2 regions of the Yersinia enterocolitica subsp. enterocolitica genome follow, and region 1 is predicted to be linked to the other one. Evidence: riboswitches for the same ligand, from Rfam matches in the RefSeq annotation. Region 1 holds a riboswitch; the other holds the start of a gene.

Region 1 (5,453 bases):
AAACTATTAGCGCATGGTTTTACACAAAAAGAAGTCAATAGGTTAAAGAAAGTTCTAACCCATGAGCATGTTAATGATGCTGGAGGTGAGACATTGGAATCACTCATCCTTGATTTAAAGAAGAGCTTTATTCCAAGCTGCTTTTGCATTTTGTTAGTCTTACTACTATATCCACTCATCGTCACCAAACCAGTTTTAATTGAAGTATCCGTTTATCTGGTCATTGCGATATTTTCCTTTTTTTGTATAAACTTGATTAACCCAATGAAATTGTCTTTTAAAGCATACAGATTCTTAAAAAATAAGAATAAAGGGGAGTAGTTCCCCTTAGACTTCATTAAAAATGGTTTGCATCTTCACGATGATTTATATCTGAGATAATACGTATTTTATTTCCTGCACTAGCAAATTTTAGCATTAAAGCGCCCTGACTCATTTTGGTGATATTTCTATAATAGTCGCTAGGAATATATCTAAACAATCGCAAAACATCAGGCTTTAAACTTAGGGCAACCACACCATACAGTGATGATGCCATATCCACAGCATGATAAGCCATCGAGCCTACTTTTGGCTCAAATCCCATAAACTTAGCGGTCGCTCTGTACCCTTTTTCCATCACACCAGTGTACTCATCGTCACCCAACAAGCGGAGAAAATTTTCAGCCGCTGTACTGGCACCACTTACGGCTAAATGTGCCCCTGCTAATTTTCCCAGAATAAAGCCAGATTTAATTATAAGCCCAAAACCTGTGCTCATCTGGAGACCACTAGTGACAACACCAATGGCATTTATGGTATAACCAATTTCATTATTATATTTTTCCATATTAATCGTCATATAGACTTTTGCTCTATCCAGCGAAAGCATAGTACCTTGCCTTTCTATATTGGCACACTCCTCTTGGATATTACTGATTGCAGCACGACACTCTGAATCAGTTTTGGCATTACGAATAATGTTTAGGTTGCCATCTGACAGTTGTTTTACTTCACTTTCAAATCGCGCCTTAAGGAAGAAATCTTTAATATGGCGGGAGGAAACAATTTTGGCTGTTTTCATTAAGTCGTTGGCAGCTGAGTGAGCCAATGCAAGAAAGTAATTATTATCCCTTTCTCTTCTATTTAAGTAAATATCCATAACGTATCATCCATAATTAAACTCACAAAAAAGATAGAATATCTTATCTTCCAATCGGTATCACTGGGCCGTCTACTCATAGAGGTCTATTTCAGCCTTTGCGTGAGTTTATCTCGCTATTTTAAGAATACACCCCGAGCGTTAATCTGATTTATTAATATCCTATGGGTATTTAATATTGGATAATTATTGACTGCATTTCCTGACTCACAAATATCTTATCGAGCAACAATACCCTTTCCCCTATTCAAATTAATCTCTACAATAGCGGCGTCTCAACGGGGTGCTAAATTGCAGAAGACGGCAAGTTAGCTGAGAGCAAACCCGTCGAACCTGATCCGGTTAACACCGGCGGAGGGATTTGAGAAAGATAACACCTGTACTTCCTATAGATACCGATGTTAGCTACCGCCTCAGATACCTTTGCCACCTTTATCCTTAAGGAGTGCAAAGTGTTTAAACGCCTTATTCCCTGCTTATTGTTACTGTCTGCGGCCACTGTGGCTGCTGATAAACCCACATTGACAGTGTATACCTATGACTCCTTTGCTGCCGATTGGGGGCCAGGGCCTGCCATTAAAAAAGCCTTTGAAGCCGAGTGCGATTGCCAACTTAAATTTGTCGCGCTGGAAGATGGCGTTTCACTGCTAAACCGCTTGCGCATGGAAGGTAAAAACAGTCAGGCCGATGTCATTTTAGGTTTGGATAACAATTTAGTACAAGCGGCGGAACAAACCGGGTTATTCGTGCCAAGTCAGGTAGATACCAGCAAATTGACCCTGCCGAAAAAATGGCAGAATAACACCTTCGTCCCGTACGACTATGGCTATTTTGCTTTTGTGTATGACAAAAACAAATTAAAAAATCCTCCTAAGAGCCTGCAAGAATTAGTCGACAGTAAAGAGCCGTGGAAGGTCATTTATCAAGACCCACGCACCAGCACTCCGGGTCTTGGCTTAATGTTGTGGATGCAAAAAGTGTATGGTGATAAAGCCCCGCAAGCATGGCAGCAACTGGCGAAGAAAACCGTCACGGTGACCAAAGGCTGGAGCGAAGCCTACGGCTTGTTCCTTAAAAGTGAAGGGGATTTAGTGCTGAGTTACACCACCTCTCCGGCTTATCATCTGATTGAAGAAAAGAAAAGTAACTATGCCGCCGCCGATTTTAGCGAAGGCCACTATCTGCAAGTGGAAGTCGCCGGTGTAGTGGCATCCAGCAAACAGCCAGAACTGGCGCAGCGCTTTATGCAATTTATGGTCACACCTGCATTCCAGAATCATATACCGACCGGCAACTGGATGTATCCAGTGATCAAAATGGATTTACCGGCCGGATTTGACACCCTGACCGTGCCACAAAAAGCATTACAATTTGATGCTAAAGACGTGGCTGATAATCGTGGCAAATGGATTCAGGCATGGCAATCCGCCGTCAGCCGCTGATCCCCGCGTGGTTATGGCCGGGGCTACTGGCCGCTTTGCTGATAGTCGGTGTCGCTTTGCTGGCGTTCACGGCTATCTGGCGGCACGCCCCTGACACGGATTGGCACAGCATCTGGCATGACAGCTATCTGTGGCATGTAATTCGCTTCACTTTCTGGCAGGCGTTTCTCTCCGCATTACTGTCAGTTATTCCGGCGATTTTTTTAGCGCGCGCCTTATACCGCCGTCGCTTTCCCGGCCGCCAACTGCTGTTGCGCTTATGCGCCATGACACTGGTGCTGCCGGTGCTGGTTGCCATTTTTGGTATTCTGACCGTTTATGGTCGCCAAGGTTGGTTGGCGGCGCTATTTGGCTGGTTGGGGATGGATTACCGCTTCTCGCCTTATGGTCTACAGGGAATCTTGCTGGCGCATATTTTCTTTAATATGCCGCTGGCGACCCGTTTGCTATTGCAGTCATTGGAAAGCATTGCCGTTGAACAGCGCCAGTTAGCCGCACAACTGGGCATGAATGGCTGGCAACATTTTCGCTGGGTTGAGTGGCCCTACCTACGCCGCCAGATCCTCCCCACTGCCGCACTGATTTTTATGCTGTGTTTTGCCAGCTTCGCCACTGTGCTCTCTCTTGGGGGCGGGCCGCAAGCCACCACTATCGAACTGGCTATTTACCAAGCACTTAGCTATGACTACGATTTGGGGCGTGCTGCATTATTGGCACTGATTCAGCTGGGATGTTGCCTGGGATTGGTGGTCATGAGCCAACGGCTAAGCTCAGTATTGGCGGTGGGCAATACTCATGGGCAAATCTGGCGCAGTCAGCAGGACAGTGCCTGGTCACGCATCAGCGATACCCTGTTAATCGGCGCGGCATTACTATTGATGGTGCCGCCATTACTGGCTGTCGTGATTGATGGCAGCAATAAAACGATATTAACCGTGCTCCAGCAACCGGCACTGTGGCACGCCTTCTTTACCTCACTGACCATCGCCATTGGCGCAGGGTTATTGTGCGTCACTCTAACCATGATGCTGTTATGGAGCAGTCGTGAACTGAAGCTGCGCCACCACGCGGCTTACGGACAAGCCATAGACGTCAGTGGCATGGTCATTCTGGCGATGCCGGGTATCGTGCTGGCGACCGGCTTTTTCTTATTACTCAATGATACGTTGGGCTTGCCGCAATCCCCTTATGCACTGGTGATTTTAACCAATGCGCTGATGGCGGTGCCCTATGCTTTAAAAGTGCTGGATAACCCGATGCGGGATCTTGCCGAGCGCTATACACCGCTGTGTTTATCACTGGATATTCGCGGCTGGCACCGTTTGCGCCATATTGAACTCAGTGCACTGAAACGCCCTCTGGCTCAGGCGCTGGCCTTCGCCACGGTACTTTCTCTTGGGGATTTTGGTGTGGTGGCGCTGTTTGGTAACGAGCACTTCCGTACCTTGCCATTTTATCTTTATCAGCAAATAGGGTCTTATCGCAGCAATGATGGTGCAGTGACTGCCCTGTTGCTGCTATTACTGTGTTTCCTGCTGTTTACACTTATTGAAAAACTGCCGAGCCGCCATGCTAAAGCTTGAGAAAATCACCTATCTGTACGACCACTTACCGATGCGCTTTGATTTGCGCATTCAACCGGGTGAGCGGGTGGCTATTCTTGGCCCAAGTGGCGCCGGTAAAAGCACTCTGCTGAGTTTGATTGCGGGCTTTTTAGCGCCAGCCAGTGGCCGAATGCTGCTGAATAATCAAGACCATACCATCACCCCACCCGCTCAAAGACCGGTATCGATGTTGTTTCAGGAAAATAATCTGTTCGCGCATTTAACTGTCGAACAGAATATTGGATTGGGATTGCATCCGGGGCTAAAGCTCAATCATGAACAAAGGTTGCTGCTCGGCCTAATAGCGCAACAAGTCGGATTAGAAGCGTGCCTCGACCGGTTACCGGCACAGCTTTCTGGCGGTCAACGCCAGCGGGCGGCGCTGGCACGTTGCTTAGTGCGTAGCCAACCTATCCTGTTGCTGGACGAGCCGTTTTCCGCATTAGACCCGGCACTGCGCAATGAAATGCTGCAATTGGTCAGTCAGGTGTGTACTAACCGCAATCTCACATTACTGATGGTGTCACACAATTTGGATGACGCCGCCCGCATTGCCGAGCGCACTTTATTGGTGGTCGATGGCCGCATTTATTACGACGGCCCCACTCAAGCACTGGTTAACGGCACCGCCCCCGAAGCCAGTGTGCTGGGCATTACTGCCCTGTGAGAACCTTCCACAACAAATGACGATAAATCGGCATAATGGGCTGCATATGCAACCAGATAAAGCTGGCGATGGCCACGATAATAGAAAGCACCGTCACCCAGCGCAAACGGGCCAAAGGCAGCCATTTGCTCAGGCGATCCGGGCTGCGTTTACCAAAACGCCACCAGCGCCATGACAACCAGCACGCCAGCCAAATCAGCATCACAACGATAAACAAGAGCCACTTAAATAGATAACTGTTGGCATTCGGCGGGATATCAATCGCCACGCCCGCGAGTATGCCGGGGAAGAAATAGAGCGGTGGCCAGGTCAGGCAACCAATCACATTCGGTAAGGCAAATTTTACCGGCGGTAGATTTAGCATCCCCGCGACCATCGGGACAATAGGCCGTGTCGGGCCAATAAAACGTCCCAGTAGCACTGTAGCCATACTATGGTTATGCAATGCATGCTCAGTTTTCGCCAATAGCGATTTATGTTTTTTCAGAAAAGACCAGCGGTGCAACGGCTCTTTGAAGCGGCGACCAATAAAGTATGAGAGCCAATCCCCCATCAAGCACCCTACCGTCGCGGCAGCCCAGGCGGTATAAAAACCCACT
Region 2 (5,453 bases), 390 kb from region 1:
AGGCGCTGTTCAGTCGTCGGAAAACCCTTCTGGGCCGAGAAGATAGGTGTATCAGATGGTTTCATTATCAGCCTCCGCTTTCAGATTCACCGGGCTGAGATACAACTCACTGCCACGAGAGCGGAACTCGGCTGACATCTGATCCATACCCGATTGCAGTACTTCAATGGGTTGAGCTGCGGCCTGTTCTTGCTTGGCTGCATAATCTCTCACTTCTTGCGAAATCTTCATCGAACAGAACTTCGGCCCACACATAGAACAAAAGTGAGCGACTTTGCCAGATTCTTGCGGCAGGGTTTCGTCGTGATAGGCCCGTGCTGTTTCAGGATCAAGCGCCAGATTGAACTGATCTTCCCAGCGGAATTCAAAGCGAGCTTTTGACATGGCGTTATCGCGGATCTGCGCGCCGGGGTGGCCTTTGGCCAAATCAGCGGCATGAGCGGCGATTTTATAAGTAATAAGCCCTTGTTTTACATCTTCTTTATTAGGTAAGCCAAGGTGCTCTTTCGGTGTGACATAGCACAACATGGCGCAGCCAAACCAGCCAATCATCGCCGCCCCGATACCGGAGGTGAAATGGTCATAGCCGGGGGCAATATCCGTGGTCAACGGGCCTAAGGTATAAAATGGCGCTTCGTGGCAATGCTCCAACTCTTCGGTCATATTGCGGCGAATCATCTGCATTGGCACATGCCCAGGGCCTTCTATCATCACCTGCACATCATATTCCCAGGTAATTTTGGTCAATTCTCCCAAGGTATGCAGTTCGGCAAATTGGGCTTCATCATTGGCATCCTGTATAGAACCAGGGCGCAAACCATCACCAAGTGATAATGAAACATCATAGGCGGCACAAATTTGGCAAATTTCGCGGAAATGCTGGTACAGGAAGTTTTCCTGATGATGAGAAAGGCACCATTTCGCCATAATCGACCCGCCACGAGAGACAATACCGGTCAGCCGTTTGGCGGTCATCGGTACATAGCGTAGCAGTACGCCAGCATGAATGGTGAAGTAATCGACACCTTGTTCAGCCTGCTCTAGCAAGGTGTCGCGGAACATTTCCCAGGTGAGGTTTTCTGCCACCCCATTCACTTTTTCCAGCGCTTGATAGATGGGGACCGTGCCAATAGGAATCGGGCTATTACGCAGTATCCATTCACGGGTTTCATGAATATAGCGGCCAGTGGACAAGTCCATCACGGTGTCAGCACCCCAGCGGGTAGACCACACCAATTTTTCCACTTCTTCCTCAATGGAAGAGGACACAGCAGAGTTACCGATATTGGCGTTCACTTTCACTAAAAAGTTACGACCAATAATCATTGGTTCAGATTCGGGGTGGTTAATATTTGCTGGAATGATGGCTCGCCCCGCAGCGACTTCCTGTCGGACAAATTCTGCGGTGATATTATCGGGCAGATGTGCACCAAATGATTGGCCCGGATGCTGCTGGCGCAAAACTTCGCCGCGAATACGTTCACGCCCCATATTTTCTCGCAGTGCAATGAACTCCATTTCTGGGGTGATGATCCCTTGGCGAGCGTAATGTAATTGAGTAACACATTTGCCTTTGACGGCTTTCTTCGGGCGAGGAAGGTGCTCAAAACGCAAATGATCCAAACCTTCATCAGCCAAACGTTGTTGGGTAAAACCAGAGCTAACGGAAGTCAGTGCCGCGGTATCCTGACGATCGGCTATCCAGCTATCGCGCAATTTGGGCAAACCAGCATGGACATCCAGTTTCGCGCTGGGATCGCCATAAGGGCCGGAGGTGTCATACACCGGAATGGCTTCGTTATCTTCATAGTGAGGTGAGTCTTTGCCGCCGCCGATCAATGTTGGGCTGAGTTGGATCTCGCGCAGTGGCACTTGAATATCGGGTCGTGAGCCTTGCAGGTAAATACGTTGTGAGTTGGGGAAAGTGACACCTTGCAAGGTATCAATAAACTGTTGAGCTTCCTCACGTTGCGCTTTACGTGGGCGGGATGGATTCTTAGTGGTGATATTATTAGACATAGCAATTCCTACCAATGTGGTTATAGATCCAATGTGGTTTATCGGGAAAATTGCTTGTCTGGAGCTTGGCGGGAGTAACGATGTTGGCCAGTGACCGGCTGCCACCTGTAAGGGGAATGCCGGGCCTGTAGCGATAAATTACTCTTGTTCCCTTCGCGGGTATTAACCCGATCAGGTTCCGCGGATCCCGAATTAACGGTCTCAGCCTGCGTTTGCTTTCGTAAGAAAACAGGTGCTAGGCACTCCGACAAGAATCTTCAGTATATACCCTTCTTACTTGAAATTGCAGCGGTGTTAGCTACGTTCATTCACCCGAATCACTTACCTGTGTAAGCTCATCGGAATTCATTCACTTGCTGCCTACCTGCAATCTCAATTACTTTGGGTATTGAGGTTGAATTAAAACTACAAGCCCGTGCTGATCAGTGGGCTATTTTACCTGCCCTGCTTGAATAACTGGCTTGGCGGCTTGCCATGACTCGGCAGCCCATTGAATAAGTTGATCTTCCAGCCGAAAACGAGCATCAAGCGCTTCACCGATATCGGATAAAGCTTGTTGAAACTCGGTACAGCTATCGTCATCGATCTCAATGTTTGTATAACGATCATGGAATGCCATGATAGTTTGAGTGTTATTTTTTAAAGCGGGATAAACTTTGGTCGTCAGAGCCATTTTCGGGCTGGACGCACCTTCTACCTGTTTGATAATTCGATCGTAGATATGGAAGTGCCCGGAGGAGAGATAATCCACCAGATTGTGGCAAAAGTTCTCCAGCGCTTTTTCATTAAGCGGGGTATGCTTTCCTTTTTGTGGCTTAATACCGATCACTGTGCAATACGAGACTAAAAGTTCTTTACGTGCATGAAGCCATTGATCAATTAATTCATTACTGCCGCCAACGCGTTGAGTCAGGCTTTCTAGTCGGTTAAGCATGAGATCGACTCCGTGAAGTAATAATGGGTTACAAAAATGTAACAAGCCGGATTCTAGATTGCCAGTGAAGTCGAGGTTGTGCAACAACGATATGGAACTACAACTTACAGGTAAAGAAAGTGGCTGGTGGATTGTCAGCCATGAAAACAAATTATGGTTACCAAAAGGGGAGTTACCACAAGGTAACGCGGCCAATTGGTCATTACAGGGCGCGACCGCCAGGCAGATTGGTGAATGGCAAGGGCAGGCGGTTTGGCTGATTCGCCAGATGATGTCTACGGATATGGGGTCAGTGCGGCAATTACTGGATGTCGATCGCGGTTTGTTCCAATTGGCGGGCCGTGGCGTGCAATTAGCTGAGTTTTACCGCTCTCACCGCTATTGTGGCTATTGTGGGCATCAAATGCATGCCAGCCGTACTGAGTGGGCTTGTCTGTGCAATCACTGCCGTGAACGTTATTACCCACAAATTGCCCCGTGCGTGATTGTTGCCATCCGTCGCGGTGATGAGATTTTATTGGCACAACATGTTCGCCATCGTGGTGGTATTAACACGGTGTTAGCCGGGTTTGTCGAAGTGGGGGAGACGTTGGAACAGGCGGTGTCCCGCGAAGTACTGGAAGAAAGTAATATCCACATTAAAAACCTGCGCTACGTGACATCGCAGCCGTGGCCATTCCCGCATTCATTGATGATGGCCTTTATGGCGGAGTATGACAGCGGTGAGCTGCGACATGACCCTAAAGAGCTGCTGAATGCCGGTTGGTATCGCTATGATCAATTACCATTGTTGCCACCACCAGGCACCGTGGCACGTCGCTTGATTGAAGATACCGTCGTATTATGCCGCGAAGAGCAGTTCGACGACGGAGAATAGCTAAAAACCGCTTTTAGCTGCCGCAGGAAAGTATTATCTGGCATGCTACAATGCGTGCGGATAATCAAGGGAGCTTTATCATGAATGAGTTGAAAAACGATCGCTATCTGCGTGCTTTGCTACGCCAGCCGGTAGATGTCACTCCGGTGTGGATGATGCGCCAGGCTGGTCGCTATTTGCCAGAGTATAAAGCCACCCGCGCTATTGCCGGAGATTTTATGTCGCTGTGCAAAAATGCTGAATTGGCCTGTGAAGTGACGATGCAACCATTGCGTCGTTATCCGCTGGATGCGGCGATTCTGTTTTCCGACATTCTGACCATTCCTGATGCTATGGGGTTGGGGTTGTACTTTGAAACCGGCGAAGGCCCGCGTTTTCAATCTCCGATTACCTGCCGGGCTGATGTTGAAAAACTGCCCATTCCCGATCCAGAACAGGAATTGGGCTATGTTATGAACGCGGTGAGAACCATTCGCCGTGAGCTGGCCGGTGCGGTGCCATTAATTGGCTTTTCCGGCAGCCCGTGGACATTGGCGACTTATATGGTTGAAGGTGGCAGTAGTAAGGCCTTCACCAAACTGAAGAAAATGATGTATGCCGAGCCGCAGACTTTGCATTTGTTGCTGGATAAATTGGCTGACAGTGTCATTTTGTATCTCAATGCTCAAATCAAAGCTGGCGCGCAATCTGTGATGGTCTTTGATACCTGGGGTGGGGTACTGACCGGGCGTGATTATGCAGAATTCTCCTTGAATTATATGCATAAAATCGTCGATGGCCTGATTCGCGAAAATGACGGGCGTCGAGTGCCAGTAACCTTATTTACTAAAGGTGGTGGGCAATGGCTGGAAGCGATGGCCGCGACCGGTTGTGATGCTTTGGGGCTGGATTGGACTACCGACATTGCCGATGCGCGCCGCCGGGTAGGTGACAAAGTTGCTCTACAAGGCAATATGGACCCTTCAATTCTTTATGCGCCTGCTGCGCGTATCGAGGAAGAAGTCAGTACAATTCTGGCCGGTTTTGGTCAGGGTGAAGGGCATGTATTTAATCTGGGCCACGGTATCCATCAGGATGTCCCACCAGAACATGCGGGTGCTTTTGTGAAGGCAGTCCATGCATTATCAAAACCTTATCACCAAAAGTAATCAATCTATAGACAGGGTGGCAGATGGTAGACACCAAAGCGTTACGGGCAGAACAGCTGCAACGCGCATCTGAAATTAGCCTTCAAGATGATATCGCAAGTGAGTCAGTGCGCTTTATCGCGGGAGCAGATGTTGGTTTTGAGCAGCAGGGGGAAGTGACCCGTGCTGCTATTGCCGTTTTACGTTACCCCTCGCTCGAATTGGTGGAATATCAGGTTGCCCGCGTGGCAACTTCACTGCCGTATATCCCCGGTTTACTCTCTTTCCGTGAATATCCTGCATTATTAGCCGCTTGGGCGCAGATACAACAACGGCCTCAACTGGTTTTTGTTGATGGGCAGGGGATAGCGCACCCTCGTCGTTTAGGGGTTGCCAGCCATTTTGGCTTACTGGTAGATGTCCCGACCATTGGTGTTGCCAAAAGTCGTTTATGCGGGAATTTTGAGCCATTGGGCGACGATAACGGCGCATTGCA

The links. A riboswitch is a leader RNA that binds a small molecule or an ion and turns the genes downstream of it on or off. The one in region 1 is predicted to bind thiamine pyrophosphate.
Region 2: another riboswitch for thiamine pyrophosphate. It lies ahead of thiC (phosphomethylpyrimidine synthase ThiC); the one in region 1 lies ahead of thiB (thiamine ABC transporter substrate binding subunit).

The regions. Positions count from the first base shown of each region.
Region 1 is NZ_LR590469.1:4,084,181-4,089,633, reverse strand. Features, by position in the region: gene FGL26_RS19315 (hypothetical protein) at 1-321, shown strand, start outside; gene FGL26_RS19310 (DUF4225 domain-containing protein) at 338-1,141, opposite strand; TPP riboswitch at 1,411-1,519, shown strand; gene thiB (thiamine ABC transporter substrate binding subunit) at 1,594-2,583, shown strand; gene thiP (thiamine/thiamine pyrophosphate ABC transporter permease ThiP) at 2,559-4,166, shown strand; gene thiQ (thiamine ABC transporter ATP-binding protein ThiQ) at 4,153-4,854, shown strand; gene FGL26_RS19290 (DedA family protein) at 4,841-5,453, opposite strand, start outside.
Region 2 is NZ_LR590469.1:3,689,945-3,695,397, forward strand. Features, by position in the region: gene thiE (thiamine phosphate synthase) at 1-65, opposite strand, end outside; gene thiC (phosphomethylpyrimidine synthase ThiC) at 52-2,019, opposite strand; TPP riboswitch at 2,151-2,276, opposite strand; gene rsd (sigma D regulator) at 2,450-2,953, opposite strand; gene nudC (NAD(+) diphosphatase) at 3,045-3,830, shown strand; gene hemE (uroporphyrinogen decarboxylase) at 3,911-4,978, shown strand; gene nfi (deoxyribonuclease V) at 5,002-5,453, shown strand, end outside.